3 regions of the Hominiventricola sp. genome follow, and region 1 is predicted to be linked to each of the others. Evidence: riboswitches for the same ligand, from Rfam matches in the RefSeq annotation. Region 1 holds a riboswitch; each other region holds the start of a gene.
The links. A riboswitch is a leader RNA that binds a small molecule or an ion and turns the genes downstream of it on or off. The one in region 1 is predicted to bind thiamine pyrophosphate.

Region 1 (5,362 bases):
TACCCACAGTAGTTTTTAAGACCATTGATATTCTGTCCATTGATCAGAATATTTCCTTCTGCAGGAGGGAGAAGCTTATTGACCAGCCGAAAAATCGTACTTTTTCCGCATCCGGAAGGACCGATTACGGACACGAATTCTCCATCCTGGACAGTAAAGGACAGATGGTCAATGATGGAAAAATCTTCACAGTCATACTGAAATCTTACGTTATCAAATGTAAGCATACACTATTTCCTCATTTCCCATGCCATGTCCCAGAACGCTTTTTCATAGCGGGAACATGCGGTGAAGATTTCAGAAAGATGTGCAAGCTGTGCTTCATTGTAGTCTGCTGCCAGACGATCAACTAAAACCACAAGGGATTCATTTTCCTCATGATAGCTGTCTGACACATAACCGGATACCCATTCTCCATAAAACGGATGTTTGTCTGCTTCCGGGTGCTCAGCTACAATCTGGCGGGCAATTGCCTCATAACTCAGTGCGCAGGAAAGAATGGAAGCTGCTACTTCTGCCTGCCCTTCTTCATAAGCCACGCGGAGCATATAGGAGGTATAAGACAGATTATCAAGGGCCTGCTTCGTATGTTCTGCCTCTTCCGGCGTGATGCCAAGGCGTGCCATGTAGCTTCTGTGAATATCCATCTCTCCATCTAAAATAGCATGGGTGGAATTTGCAAAGCGTTTCATAAACTCCATGTCCTTCGCCTTTGCAACGCCAATAGCAAATACTTTCGTATAATCAAGAAGATACAGATAGTCCTGTATCATATAATATTTGAATTTTTCTTTATCCAGAGTTCCGTCGGCAATCCCCTGTACAAAGGGGTGCTGATGGTATTCTGCCCAGATAGATTCTGTGTCTTTTAAAAGACGTTCTGTAACGGTCATGCCTTTTCCTCCGCAAATCCTTTTCCACGAAAATCAAATCCGTGATCCATGGGGCCGGAACCCTGTCCCAGATCAAGCATGGCTGCCAGAGCGCCGGAGATATAAGCTTTTGCGCGCTCCACTGCGGTGTCCAGATCATAGCCTTTTGCCAGATTGGAGGCAATAGCGCTGGACAGCGTACATCCGGTACCATGGGTATTCGGGTTGTCGATCCGTTTACCATTGAACCATTTATAATCGCCATTCCGGTACAGAAGGTCATTGGCATCATTTAACTGATGTCCACCCTTGCAGAGTACGGCACAGTGATAGGTCTCACTGATATATTTTGCTGCTGCAATCATGTCATTCGCGGTCTTTACTTCCATTCCGGAGAGAACTTCCGTCTCCGGAATATTCGGAGTCAGAACCGTCGCCATGGGCAGTAAAAGCTCTTTTAATGCACCAATGGCGTCCTCGCTGATGAGTCTTGATCCGCTGGTTGCCACCATAACCGGGTCCACTACGATATTTTCTGCTTCATACTGTTTCAGTTTCTTTGCGATGGACTCGATCAGTCCCACAGAAGAAACCATGCCGATCTTCACTGCGTCCGGACGGATATCCGTAAATACGCTGTCGATCTGCTGTTCCAGGAATTCCGGGGTTACCTCGAAAATTCCCTGGACGCCGGTGGTGTTCTGTGCTGTCAGAGCCGTAATTGCAGTCATGGCATATACCCCGTTTGCAATCATGGTCTTTAAGTCAGCCTGGATACCGGCGCCTCCGCTGGAATCACTTCCGGCGATTGTTAATGCTGTCTTCATAAAAATTCTCCTTTCAGGCATCAATAACTTTTGTTAGGCGATGCAAGGTGGTGCCCCCAATGTACCGCCGCAGGCGATAAAAAAAGTGGAAATACCAGCGTACTTCCACTTCTCTATCTTTTCACAGTTACTTCCTACGTTGGCATGATCCAAATCAGGTATACGGGTCCTGACGGTGTCAGTCAGATCTCAGCCCGTTTCCGCAGGCTCCCCGGTACTTATTTTCTATTCACTTTGCTTTTTTACTATACGACAAGTAAGGGAGGATGTCAAGTTTTCTTCTTATACCGTCACGTTAATATATGTATGAAAGCCTTTTGTTTTCCAGATAGCGGAGCATCCAGTAAGGGTTGATGGCCTGCTCGCCTTTTCCCGCAGCTGGAAGATAGATCCCCAGATGAAGATGCACCGGGAACTGCCCCGTCGTTCCTTCCGGTCCGTACCCCGAATCTCCCATATACCCCAGCAAATCCCCGGCCTTCACCGGATCTCCCCTTTTCCAGTCTTTGATATAGGAATGAAAATGTGCATAATAGTAATAATTACCACCTATAGACCGGATTCCAATCCGCCAGCCTCCCTTTTCCAACCATCCCACCTGCTCAATGGTTCCATCTGTCATGCTCAGCACCGGAAAGTATCCGCTTTTATCAGGTTCTGCCATCAGATCAATCCCCTCATGCTTTCGTTTTCCGCCGTAATGCCGCTCCGTTTGCCAGGTATTTTCAAACCGGATGACTGCCTTTTGATTCACCGATGATTCCGGTACCGGGAAATAAACAAGTTCTTTCCAGACGGTTTCCACCTGGGTCTGATACTGTTCCAGTGCTGTCTGCTCCGGTTCCCCATCGTCCATCCATTCTCTTTCAAATTGAATTCCGCAGCACAGCAGCAAAATCAGCAGTCCAAGGCAGGCCATTTGCCGAAAAGGATTCATATTTTTTCACCTGCCCCATACATTGTAAAGAATTAGTTCATTATATGGGGTGCCCTTGAAAAAGATACTTTCCGTTTTCCTTCCTCTCTGTTTCCTATTACTTTTCTTTACCCATCCAGTGCAGACAACGGAAGGCTGTTCCTTGGGCCTCACTCTGTGGTACACTTCTGTATTGCCTTCTTTGCTTCCCTTCCTGATCGTTTCAGCCCTGATGGTAAAGACCGGGCTGTTCCGATATCTGAACCGACTCTACGCGCCATTTTTTCGCAAAATCTTCCGTATCTCTGAAGACGGCTGCTACGCAGTTCTTATGGGATTTCTCTGTGGATTTCCCATGGGTGCCAAAGTCACTGCAGATCTGGTTCGTGAGCAGCATATTTCCAAAGAAGAAGGCACCTATCTCCTTGGATTCTGCAATAATGTCAGCCCCAGTTTTTTTATCAATTACATTTGTCTGAAAAAGCTGGGATGCACGAAAGTGCCATGGGCACTCTGCGTCTTCTTCTATGCCATGCCTCTTCTGTATGGTATCTGTTCACGCCCTTTTTATCATTTTTCTGATACAGGTAATAAAAAACAGGCACCTCTGCGCCGGATGCAATTTCCGATGCTGGATGCCTGTATGATGGACAGCTTCGCCACAGTCGCTAAGTTGGGCGGCTATATTGTTCTATTTTCCATCCTGGTCCGAATGATGCAGCTATTGCCCCTTCCGACTCCTATTGCTGCTCTGATCAGTTCCCTTCTGGAAATCAGCTGTGGAATCCACCAGATCACAGCCTTAACCGGCTGTTCCACAAGACTCATGACTGCATGTGCCTGTGCCTGCGCTTCTTTTGGCGGTTTCAGCATCTGGGCGCAGACCAGCAGTGTTCTTCATGACACGACGCTGACTATGCGTTCCTGGCTGACTGGCCGGATTATTCTTGCGCTTCTGACTCCGATTCTTTTACTGACGCTTCCTCCTCTGTCTTAACGGATGTCTCCGGTGCAAGCTCCTCACGGTTGCTAATAATTGTATTATAGAAATCCTGGAAATTCTGCATCAATGCCGTATAACGACTGTTGGAATTTTCCACTACATTCTGTACCATCTCCTGCAGATTTGCCAGCATATCGTCTGTATATTGAATGGCTCCGCGGCGAATCTCATTAGCATCTCTGGTTGCATTATCCAGAATCTCCTGAGCCTGATTCGTAGCCATCTCAATCACCTGATTTGCCTGCTCATAAGCCTGCTGCATAATCTCATGCTCATTGACCAGTTCCTGATTCTGAATGTTTGCCTGCGCAATAATTGCTTCTGCTTTCTGCTGTGCATCTGCCAAAATCGCATCTTTATTTGCCAGAATCTTCTGATAACGTTTGATCTCCTCCGGTGTCTTCAGACGAAGTTCTCTTAAAAGCTCCTCCATCCGCTCACGCTCTACGACAATCTTATCTCCTGAGGAGAAAAGCGGTCCTTTACAAGTATCAATATAGTCTTCCATTTCCTCGATAATCTGTTCAATTCTGCTGTTGCTCATACCTTTAAGCTCCTTTGATTTATTCAAATCCGTCCTCCGGAAATATGCAAAAATTCTTTCGTACTTTATCTTACGATTATACCCGAATACTGGAATTTACGCAAGATCTCTTTGTGGATTGAATCTCGGAAAGCTTTCGGTTATAATAAAATACAGGAATGACATACAGAGGAGGAATTTCACATGAGCACACATAGATCTGCAAAAGATATGCAGTCGGAGACCAAGTCTTCTGCCTGGACGTTTCTTTTAGTTGGAAGTGGTGGCTTTCTGATTATTACCCTGGCACTGATTGGATTTATCAAACTTCCCTTCAGCATTTTTTCTCTTGCCATTATGGAAATTATGTTTTTCATTTTCCTGATTGTTGCCGGACTTTCCTTTAAAAAAGCTATATCCATGTTGGACGATATTTCAAAGGAATCTACCCTGGAAGAAAAAATCAGCGACTGGGCCAAAGAGAATCTGACACCGGAATCTCTGACTGTGGATCTGGATGAGAATACTACCAATGAAATGAAATATTTTATGGTGACAGAGTTAATGAGAGAACGCATGATGCTCGCTTTCCCGGAACTGGACGACGCTTATGCTGAAGAATTAGCCGAGCATTATTATAACGAACTGTTTCCGGAAGGTTAGCGTTTATGAAACACTATTATATGTTCAATAAGCCCTTCGGCTGTGTCACGGCCCGCAGAGATGACCGTTTTCCAGTGGTAATGGATTATTTCCATTCCCTGGAAAATGAGCATCTGTCTCCTGTAGGACGCCTTGACCGTGAAACCGAGGGGCTTCTTATGATTACCGATGACGGTATCTGGAATCAGGAAATGACCAATCCTGCCTTTCATGTGTCAAAGACCTATGAGTTTACTGCTCTTGGAACCCTGGACAAAGAAAAACTCAGGAAATTATCTGAAGGCGTCCTGCTCATCGGCTCTGGCCGTCCCACTACAAGTGCCTCTGTCACAGTGACAGGAACTTCCATCCTCTCTAAAGTCGTGCCTCATCTCCATCCGGATATGCAGGAAAAATTAAAATATAACCTTCCTGATCATCCTGTGGTATTCGGCACCATCACCATCTCCGAAGGCCGCAAACGCCAGATCCGCCGCATGTTGAAGGTGGTCGGCTGCTGTGTCATTCAATTAAAACGTATTTCCATGGGAGATCTAATTCTGGATCCCAAACTGAAAC
Region 2 (5,362 bases), on a different contig from region 1:
CATTCGCTCTGGATTCCAAAGCACCGACCGGCGACTTCCAGGCATTCCTGGACGGCGAGGTTCGTTACAACTCTCTGAAGAGAGCAAATCCGGAGAGAGCACAGGCTCTGTTCACCAGATCCGAAGAGGAGTACAAAGCAAGATTTGCTTACCTGAACAAACTGAAAACTCTTTACGGAGCAGATGCAGAGTAATCTGTAGAATCCATAAGAATTTCGAAGAGGTGTACCAAAAGGTACACCTCTTTTTTCGTCAAAAACTTGTAAAATACCGGACTTATGAGTATATTAGTAATAAGTGGAATTTTCGTACAGGAGGAGAGAAAAGCATGAAAAAACCAACATTAGTCATTATGGCGGCAGGAATGGGAAGTCGTTACGGCGGATTGAAACAGATTGACCCCATTGATCCCCAGGGACATATTATTATGGACTATTCTATCTACGATGCAGTACAGGCTGGATTTGGAAAAGTCGTATTTATTATCAAGAAGGAGAATGAAGCAGATTTCCGTGAGAGCATTGGAAACCGTATGGAGAAACGGATTCCGGTGGAGTATGTATTTCAGGATCTTCACAACCTGCCAGAAGGCTTTGAGGTGCCGGAAGGCCGTGTAAAACCATGGGGAACCGGACATGCTGTCCTGTCCTGTCTGCCGGTTGTGGACGGACCTTTTGCAGTGATCAATGCAGACGATTATTATGGACAGGAAGCATTTCAGCTGATTCATGATTTCCTGGTTAATACGAAAGATGGAGAGAAATATCAGTATGCCATGGTAGGTTATCTGCTGAAAAATACACTGACCGAGAATGGTCATGTGGCCAGAGGTGTCTGCGAGACTGACGCACATCAGAAACTGACCGCTATTACAGAAAGAACACGAATTGAGCGCCGTCCGGAAGGACCGGCTTATACTGAGGATGATGGGGCTACCTGGCATGCACTGCCAGAGGATGCACCGGTTTCCATGAATCTGTGGGGATTTTCTGAAAGTATTTTAAAAGAATTAAAAGACCGTTTTCCGAAATTTTTAAAAGAAAGTATCCCGGAGAATCCGCTGAAATGTGAGTATTTCCTGCCCTTTGTGGTAGATGAACTGATTCGCGAGGGAAAAGCAGAGGTCACTGTGCTGAAGTCTCATGACCGCTGGCATGGTGTTACCTACAAAGAGGACAAGCCGGTTGTTATGAAGGCTATGCAGGATCTGAAAGATGCGGGCAAATATCCGCAGAGTCTGTGGGAGGATTAATATGTGTACAGCAGCAACCTATCAGACAAAAGATTTTTATATGGGACGTACTCTGGATTATGAATTTTCTTATGGAGAAGAGATTGCAGTGATGCCGCGGAACTATCCCATTCACTTTCATTATGCAGGTGTGATGGAGCAGCATTATGCAATGATCGGTATGGCACATATGGCGGACGGATATCCGCTTTACTATGATGCAGCCAATGAAAAAGGTCTTGGTATGGCTGGTCTGAATTTTGTGGGAAATGCAGCTTATGCAGAGGAAACAAAAGAGAAAGAGAATGTAGCCCAGTATGAGTTTATCCCCTGGATCCTTTCCAGATGTGCGACTGTGGAAGAGGCAAAAGCAGCACTTGGGAAAATGAATCTGACAGGAATCTCATTCAGTGATCAGCTTCCTTCTGCACAGCTTCACTGGATCATTGCGGATAAAAATGGCTGTATTGTGGTGGAATCTATGAAGGATGGATTCCATGTCTATGATAATCCGGCAGGGGTGCTTACCAACAATCCTCCGTTCCCTCAGCAGATGTTTTTGCTGAATCAGTATAGGAATCTTTCTCCGAAGCAGCCAGAGAATCAGTTTTCCAAAGAGCTGCCGCTTGATATGTACAGCAGAGGCATGGGAGCACTGGGACTTCCGGGAGATTTGTCTTCCACATCCCGCTTTGCAAGAGTGGCATTTACGAGACTTAATTCCAGGTCAGGAGATACAGAGGAAGAGAGCGTCAGCCAGTTTTTCCATATCCTTGGTTCTGTAGACCAGCAGAGAGGCTGCTGCGAAGTGGCGGAAGGAAAGTATGAGATTACGATTTATACTTCCTGCTGCAACACCAGCAAAGGTGTTTACTATTATACCACCTATGAGAATCCGCAGATCACGGCAGTCAGCATGCATGCAGAGGATCTTGAAGGAATGGAAGTGGTCAGTTATCCTATGTTGCAGAAGACAGAGATCCGGTATCAAAATTAAGAAATCTTAAGTGGACAAATACCTCCTGTGTAGTAAAATGAGGATACCAAAATGAAGGTAATTTCATGAAGGAGGATCTTATGAAAAAGAGAATTGCGATTTTATGTGTATTGATGCTTGGAATGTCCATGTTGACAGCATGTGGAAACAATGCAGATCAGACAGCGCAGGATACAGAAAATGCGGGGGATACCACGGAAAATACAGAACCGGAAGAAGCAAAACCGGAAGTGATGGATGATGGTATGACGGAAGCCTACGAAGGGATTATCGACGACTATCGGTCACTGATAGAGGAACAGTGGGATTATGACCAGATCTATGAGCATAATTACAGTAATCTGGCCACTATGGTGTCAGTAGGTTATACGTTATACGATCTTGATCAGGACGGACAGCTGGAATTACTGATTGGTGAAACAGATACGGAAGAACCGGTGAACCGGATGATTCTGGATGCTTATACTATGGACGGAGATGCGGCAAAGCAGCTGTTTACCAGTCAGGAGAGAAACCGATATTATCTGGTGGAAGATGAGGCGGGTGCTGTGATCATTGCCAATGAAGGTTCCAACGGTGCAGCAAGTTCCGGATGGCTGTATTATATCGTAGAAAATGGAGAACTTTCTATTCAGCAGTCGGTCATTTATGACGCAGGAGCAGATGAGCAGAATCCATGGTTTACTTCCGTGGATGATGACTGGGATGTGAGCAATGATACGCCGACGGATGAAGAGACCGCGCAGGCAATGATTGATTCTTATACGGAGCAGTATGCCGTCCTTGACTGGACCCCGCTTATGGACGCTATCGGTACTCCGGCTACGATGGATTCCAATGTGACGAAGCTGGAAGCCAATATTCCGGTGGAGATTGACGGCCAGGAATTTACATTGGTAACATCCGATCCCAAAGAAAATGATGATATGATCAGCGTAACCGCCCAGTATGGCTCTAACAGTTTTGAACTGGATGCAGAGACGCTGGCCGTGGGAGATATCTATGCATTGAAGCTGAATGGACAGTACTATGTGCTGGCGGAAACACGTACCTATAATGATTATGCGACAACCTATCTGGTGAAAATGGATGGGGAAAAGTTCGCGGTTTCCCAGCAGGACGGAAGCATTGAAAAAGTTCCTTCCAATCCGGCAGACGGTATCGAGATTACATCCAAGGTGGATGTGCTGGGCACTTATGGCGGCACCAGAACTTATCATATTGTGGATGACAAACTGACGCCGGATGGAGATACGTATCTTTTCAATCATGCATCGGATGTGAAACTAAGTGTTAAAGGTTCCGTGTCCTGCAGAATAGAAGGCTCCAATGCCACCTTAAATGCAGGAGATGTGATTACCCCGACCAGTTACTCTGAAGACGGTACCTTTGGCTTTGAACTGGAGGATGGAACGGCAGGAAGTCTGACGGTGGACCTTGAGGCAGACGGATTTTATGCAGGAACCATAGGCGGTGTGTCGGAGAATGATCTGTTTGAAGCGCTGCCCTATGCAGGGTAAGAAAAATGAATAGGACTTGCATTTCCTACTGTACAGGGGTAAAATAGACAGCAGAAAGAGAACAGGGGAGCTTGTGTGACAGGCTGAGAGGAAGGAATGACCTTCGACCCTTTAACCTGATACGGATAATGCCGTCGTAGGAAGTCATCGAATATGATTTTACAGGAGGCACCGATACAGGAGCCTCCTTTTTTGTCAGTAAAAAGTCAGGTGTTGGTCATCAGGTTTCCCTTGTTTGAGCAAAAGAGGAGTGAATGAATATGCAGAAAAATGTAACTAAAAAAATGGCACTGACTGCCATGCTGGCCTGTCTGGCCTTCGTCCTGAACACCTTTGTCTATTTCCCGGCCATGGCACCGTTCCAGCACTGCGTGGATGTCATTGCAGCGGTTCTGGTAGGCCCTTGGTATGGATTCGCGGCAGCCCTTTTATGCGGCATTATGAGAATGTTGTCCGGCCGTACCATTCAGGCAGTTACCGGAGCAATCTATGGACCGATTCTGGGAGGCCTGATTTATAAGAAGACGAAAAATATTTATCTGGTATGGATTGGAGAAGTCATCGGAACCGGATTTTTCGGAGCCATGTCTTCTTATCCTTTGATGAAGATGTTCTACGGACTGGATGCCCAGTCCCCGTTTTACTATATTCCGTTCTATACCCCGTCTGCAGTGGTAGGAGCAGCTATGGGTGTGGCAATCCTGGTGATCTTAAAGAAAACGGCTGTGCTTGGACGGATGCAGAATGAGCTGGCGTAAGGAGACAAAGGTTTTATGAACAAGTATGCAGAGGCATTACATCTGGTGCGGGAAAAGGAACCGCTGGTGCAGTGCATTACCAATTTTGTGACGGTCAATGACTGTGCAAATATCATTTTGGCAGCAGGCGGCTCTCCGTCTATGGCGCATGACGTCCGGGAGGCGGCAGAGGCAGCCAGAAATGCCCGGGCACTGGTCTGCAATATGGGAGCCATTGAAGATGCCCCGTCCATGATTCTGGCCGGAAAAGAGATGAACAAGCTTGGTCGTCCGGTTGTTCTGGATCCGGTAGCAGCAGGTGGAACGAGCCTTCGAAGAGAAGTGGCAGCAGAATTGTTAAAAGAAGTGAAGTTCAGCTCCATTCGTGGAAATGCGTCAGAGATCCGTTATCTGGCAGGACAGCAGACCGCCGGAAGTGGTGTGGATGTAAGTGCCCTTGATAAGATTACGGAAGAGAATCTCAAAGAAGCAGCAGAGATGGTGCGGGCACTTGCGGAACGCACGGGAAGTGTCATTGCTGTTTCAGGAAAGCTGGATCTGGTATCCGATGGGAAAGAAACGGCAGTCCTCAGAAATGGATGTGCAACTATGGCGAGGATTACGGGCAGCGGCTGTATGCTGACTTCCATGATCGGCGCATTTTGCGGAGCCATGTCGGAAGACTGCTTTACGGCAACAGTGGCAGCCATGAGCGTGATGGGAATCAGCGGAGAGGTGGCAGAGGCACGCCGTATCAAGAACGGAACAGGCAATGCTACATTCCGGACAGATTTGATTGATGCTGTATTTAATATGACAGAAGAACAATTGGTGGAGGGAATGCAATATGAAATACTCTAAAGAAGAGATCCGGAAA
Region 3 (5,362 bases), on a different contig from region 1:
TGCCAGCGGCATCACCGCTGCTGCACCTGCATTCTGAAGATCTCTTGCCACATTTAAATCCGGGTTCATATACGGAAGTACCACAAATCCTTCTTTTGCCAGAATCTCCGTTGCCTTCACTGTTTCGTAATTATCCGGAAACAGATATTTCGCATCCCGCATGATCTCCACTTTGACAAAATCTCCACATCCCATAGCTCTGCTCAGTCTGGCGATCCGGACAGCCTCCTCAGCTGTTCTTGCTCCTGATGTATTTGGAAGCAGTGTCACTCCTTCCGGAATAAAATCCAGAATATTCTCACTCTCCTGGGTATTTGCCCGACGCAGTGCAAGGGTGATAATCTCTGCGCCGCCCTGTTCTACGGCCGCTTTAATCAAATTCAGATTATATTTTCCAGAACCAAGGATAAAACGGCTCTTAAACTCTTTTCCACCTAATACAAATTTATCTTCCATTTCTTTTTTCCTCTTTTCTTTTTATCATTCAGTCTGCATAATCAGCTGCAGTACTTTGTTTGCTTCATGGGCAGCACAGGCTGCCACCCTCGGTGCAACCAGTCCGATTCCATTGCCCACATCCGTACTTTGATCCCCACACACATAAAGCCTTCTCATCATCTGCTGCGTGCGGATTTCATTGGTATCTCCATAACCTGCCATACCGTTTCCTGATACCACTGTCGTCTCCGGGCACTGAGTCAATAGTTCCCGCACAAGCATCGCCTTCTGATCCGGCTTATCAAAGGCCTCACAGACAATGGAATAATCTGAAAACAGTTCCTTTACATTCTCCGGTATCACCTTCACGCATACAGATTCATAGGTAAGATAGGGATTGATCTGACGCAAAATCTCCGGCAGTGCCTCTGCCTTCGGTTTTCCAAGCTGCGGAATAAAATACATCTGGCGATTCAGGTTCGTCACATCCACTACATCAAAATCCACCAGCAGAAGCTTTCCAATCCCGCTTCTTGCTAACATCACTGCAATATTTGATCCCAGTCCGCCAAGTCCCGCTATCGCTACCTTGGCACTGCGAAGCTTCACCTGCATTTCTTTGGAAAAACGGGCATCAAAGGCCCGGTCCAGTTCTTCCTGCGAAATGAGTTCTCCCATTTTTTTCAGCCTCCTCCTACAAACCTAAGAACTTCAATGACATCCTCATCCTGAATGGTCACATTGCCCAGCTGGTCTTTTGGAATGATCATGAGATTCCGTTCCACCACTACCCGTTCCGGCCCAAATCCGGTCTCTTTTAAAAATTCCAGAAGATTCTTTCCGGCAATCTCCTTTTCTTCTCCATTGATTTTTACCATCCTGTTTCTCCTTTCACGTTTTAACACCTTAATCTCCAAGCACACAAAAAAGGCACCGAATGACACACTTTTAGTGTCATCCGGCGCCTGTAAGTACTCTGTGAAAAGTGGTGCCCCCAGTTCACACAAAACAGAGAGCAACGGCACATACGTCCATCCATTCGCGACATGTATTTCCCTACGTTGGCATTATCCAAATCAGGTTCCAGGTCAAGACTAATCAAGTCTACTCTCAGCCCATTTATTTGAGCTCCCTATTTGAAAAATATTATACAGAAGTTTCAGGAGATTTGCAAGAGATTTCCACATCTTGTAAATTCTTTCGAAATACCTGCTGTAAACAAATCATAATCACCGAAATCTTCCCTATCCTCACTACAAGATCAGAATCTTGTGTTTATCTAATTCTCTTCAACTCATAAGCTCTCGTTCCAAGGCCGATCTTCTCTGCCTGATCGAGGGTTGCTTTCCACTCAATATTCGGGTTGGAGTCTTTGAAATGATCGTGGTGACAATGCCATCCCGGCTCTGCCAGATGCTCGCCCAGCTGGCTGTTTTCAATCGGGGTTGCTTTCAGGCAGGCATCCGCACATGCCTGATCCAGTGCCACCGGATCGAAGCTTGCGAACATTCCGATATCCGGAAGGATCGGGGCATCGTTCTCGCCATGGCAGTCACAATTGGGGCTGATATCCTGCACCAGTGCAATATGGAAATGCGGACGGCCATGACAGACAGCCTGTGCATACTCTGCCATTTTGCGGTCGAGAAGCTCATTGGCACTGCTGTTCGGATTGTAGACTGCATCGTAACTGCAGGCTCCGATACAACGGCCGCAGCCTTTACATTTATCATAATCAATCACTGCTTTTTTGTTGACATAGGTAATTGCATCACTGCCGCATTCTTTTGCACAACGGCGGCAGCCACGACAGACTTCTTCGTTGATTGCCGGTTTTCCGCTTGCGTGCTGCTGCATTTTTCCGGCACGGCTTCCGCAGCCCATACCAATATTTTTAAGAGCTCCGCCAAATCCGGTTGTCTCATGTCCTTTGAAATGACTCAGACTGATGAAAATGTCCGCATCCATGATTGCATGTCCAATAAGGGCTGTTTTGCAGTATTCCCCGTTCACAACCGGGACTTCTACTTCATCGGTTCCGCGAAGTCCATCTCCAATGATAATCTGACATCCCGTCGTAATCGTGTTAAATCCGTTAAGATTTGCACAATCCAGGTGCTCCAGTGCATTTTTTCTGCTTCCCGGATACAGGGTATTGCAGTCCGTCAAAAACGGCATTCCCCCCTGCTCTTTACAGAGATCAGCCACTACCTTCGCATAGTTCGGACGAAGGAAGGCCATATTTCCAAGCTCACCGAAGTGCATCTTAATTGCCACAAACTTTCCATCCATGTCAATGTCTTTGATTCCGGCTGCGATACAGAGCTTTTTCAGCTTATCCAGCTGGCTGGTGCCTACCGGACACCGGAAATCCGTAAAATAAACAGTTGATTTCTCCATCTTATATTTCTCTCCTATCCTTAGAATCCCAACGTATCATTTACCAGAATCACATGAATGCGATCGGTATGTCTGGAATATCTGGTAATCAGGAATTGACAGCAGATCGTATCCGGAGATTTGCAGTCAAAACATTTTCCTTTTTCCTTACACGGAGTTTTGATGTCAAATCTTTGTGTGTTTGCCGGTGCTGCCACATTTCTGGCACGTTTCATGGCACTGTCAAGGTCATCACAGACTTTATTCATGCCAACAATGAAAACGACTTTCCTCGGTCCCTGCGCGATACAGGATACGCGGTTGGCATTTCCATCAATATTCACCAGAATACCATCACTGGTCATGGCATTGGCACTGGAAAGAAATACATCTGCATCATAAGCAGCCATAAGACCTTCTCTTGGCTCCATCTTTGCACGATCCAAATAATGATAATTGCCTTCTTCCAGAGCTTTGATCAATCCGATTTCGTGTGCACTCATACATCCACCCATGGCAATTTTACTGCCTTCCGGAATCAGCTCCAGTGCCTTTTTCAGTGCTTCTTCCTTATTTGCAGCATAATAACCGGACATATTGCGAGACTCAAGTCCTTTGATGACCGTCTGTGCCAGACAGACATTTCTTTTAAACATATTTTCGTCCATAGATACATCCTCCTGTCGTAACTATTCAGAACCCCATTCACAAAATCGCTGCTACGCAGTTTTGCATGGCTCTGAATAGTTACATTTTATCAAAAACCTGTCTTTTAATCAATCAGGAGTCTGCTTCTTCGTCCATATATCCGCAGATGACTTCCTGGGTAATGGCATCCATTCCCAACACCAGATTCATATCAGAGGTATCAAATACTTTTATTACCGATCCAAGCTCTTCTCCGAAAATCGACTCATTTCCGCATAAGTAATCGGAACGCCAAGCTCCGGAGAAGAAGTTCCGATCCGTCCCGGCGTAATGAGAATCATCTTCTTTTTACTGTTCTCGTAAAAACGGTTGACCTCTCCGATGGCACGGGCGATCTTCGGCTTCTGGGCATAGGGATAGTTTTCTAATTTTTTCAACAATGCATAGATTTTTCATAGTCAGACATGCCTCTGCAGAAGCAAAATCTCCCGTCCGTCTTTTTTCAGTACTCCCTCATCCTCCAGATTTTTCAGTTCCCGCGTCATAGCGCTGCGATCCACACTCAAATACTGAGCCAGTGCTGTGTAGGACATGGGAAGATGGATCTTCCGACTGTTCTTTTCTGCAGAAAGGTGATTCAAATACGCCAGAATTTTCTTTCTTGTGGTGGATCTGGACAACACATAAATCCGTTCCATCTGCTTCCGGGACTGCAGGGCAGTCATCTGAAAGAGATTGCTGACCAACTGACTGTGATGCCAGCATGCATTCTCACACCGTTTGATCACATGCTCATAATCGATAAACATTACTCTGGTTTCTTCTTCCGCCTTCACATAATAATGCTGAAAGTCCGTAGGGAGAAGAAATGGTTCTCCAAAGACTGCATCTTTTTTCAGTTCATCAATCATATACTCGTTGCCTTCCTCATCACAGCAGTACAGCACGGCACGGCCATAGATCACCAATCCGATCTTCTTCATGGCGCTGGAATATTCCATCACCGTCTCCCCAGTTTGAAACACTGCTTCCCTTGCCTTGAAACAGACACGCATCCGTTCCTGCTCCTCCGGAAGAATATCCGTAAAAAGTGTATTGTCTATCATAAGTTCCCTCCAATTTTTTTCATTATATCATTCTGTTTGTGACTTTTGCAACAGAACTGTTCTTTTGATTCTGTTATTATTTTAACAAAGTTAAGAAACAACAAATCAACACACCATATAAAATGGAGGAAACTACTATGAAAGTCACAGATACCATTCAATACGTCGGCGTAAACGATCACCGCATTGACCTTTTTGAGGGTCAGTACAAAGTGCCAAACGGAATGTCTTATAATTCCTATGTGATCCTGGATGAAAAAATTGCAGTCATGGATACGGTAGATGCCGAATTTACCCATCAATGGCTTGACAATATCCAGCAGGTCCTGGATGGCCGCAAACCGGACTATCTCATCGTACAGCATATGGAACCAGATCACGCGGCAAATGTTGCCAACTTCCTGAAAGTTTATCCGGACACCACCGTTGTCGCTACGGCAAAAGCCTTCAATATGATTCATAATTTCTTTGAACTGGATCTGGAAGGTCAGAAAATGGAAATGGGAAATGGTGGAACTCTCTCCTTAGGATATCATCAGCTGACCTTCGTATTTGCACCCATGGTACACTGGCCGGAGGTTATGGTCACCTATGACAGTACAGAAAAAGTTCTTTTCTCTGCAGATGGTTTTGGAAAATTCGGTGCGTTGGATGTGGAAGAACCCTGGGATGATGAAGCAAGAAGATATTTTATTGGAATCGTTGGAAAATACGGTGTTCAGGTACAGAATCTCCTGAAAGTGGCTGCCACCCTTGACATTCAGATCATCTGCCCGCTTCACGGACCGGTT

Region 2: it holds a riboswitch for thiamine pyrophosphate, as region 1 does, so the genes downstream of both, thiW (energy coupling factor transporter S component ThiW) here and thiD (bifunctional hydroxymethylpyrimidine kinase/phosphomethylpyrimidine kinase) in region 1, are expected to answer to the same signal.
Region 3: it holds a riboswitch for thiamine pyrophosphate, as region 1 does, so the genes downstream of both, thiS (sulfur carrier protein ThiS) here and thiD (bifunctional hydroxymethylpyrimidine kinase/phosphomethylpyrimidine kinase) in region 1, are expected to answer to the same signal.

What each region holds. Positions count from the first base shown of each region.
Region 1 is NZ_DBLYVB010000001.1:42,422-47,783, forward strand. It holds gene ACZMB2_RS00250 (ABC transporter ATP-binding protein) at 1-227, opposite strand, end outside; gene tenA (thiaminase II) at 231-893, opposite strand; gene thiD (bifunctional hydroxymethylpyrimidine kinase/phosphomethylpyrimidine kinase) at 890-1,699, opposite strand; TPP riboswitch at 1,814-1,923, opposite strand; gene ACZMB2_RS00265 (M23 family metallopeptidase) at 1,995-2,555, opposite strand; gene ACZMB2_RS00270 (transporter) at 2,779-3,612, shown strand; gene ACZMB2_RS00275 (ATPase) at 3,557-4,162, opposite strand; gene ACZMB2_RS00280 (hypothetical protein) at 4,346-4,804, shown strand; gene ACZMB2_RS00285 (pseudouridine synthase) at 4,810-5,362, shown strand, end outside.
Region 2 is NZ_DBLYVB010000010.1:23,415-28,776, forward strand. It holds gene nifJ (pyruvate:ferredoxin (flavodoxin) oxidoreductase) at 1-194, shown strand, start outside; gene ACZMB2_RS07850 (nucleotidyltransferase family protein) at 329-1,252, shown strand; gene bsh (choloylglycine hydrolase) at 1,254-2,228, shown strand; gene ACZMB2_RS07860 (hypothetical protein) at 2,309-3,748, shown strand; TPP riboswitch at 3,802-3,908, shown strand; gene thiW (energy coupling factor transporter S component ThiW) at 4,009-4,506, shown strand; gene thiM (hydroxyethylthiazole kinase) at 4,522-5,346, shown strand; gene thiE (thiamine phosphate synthase) at 5,333-5,362, shown strand, end outside.
Region 3 is NZ_DBLYVB010000011.1:40,351-45,712, reverse strand. It holds gene ACZMB2_RS08460 (thiazole synthase) at 1-456, opposite strand, end outside; gene thiF (sulfur carrier protein ThiS adenylyltransferase ThiF) at 481-1,116, opposite strand; gene thiS (sulfur carrier protein ThiS) at 1,122-1,316, opposite strand; TPP riboswitch at 1,475-1,583, opposite strand; gene ACZMB2_RS08445 (DUF362 domain-containing protein) at 1,714-2,838, opposite strand; gene ACZMB2_RS08440 (lactate utilization protein) at 2,859-3,485, opposite strand; gene ACZMB2_RS08435 (hypothetical protein) at 3,699-3,902, opposite strand; gene ACZMB2_RS08430 (Crp/Fnr family transcriptional regulator) at 3,924-4,571, opposite strand; gene ACZMB2_RS08425 (flavin reductase) at 4,709-5,362, shown strand, end outside.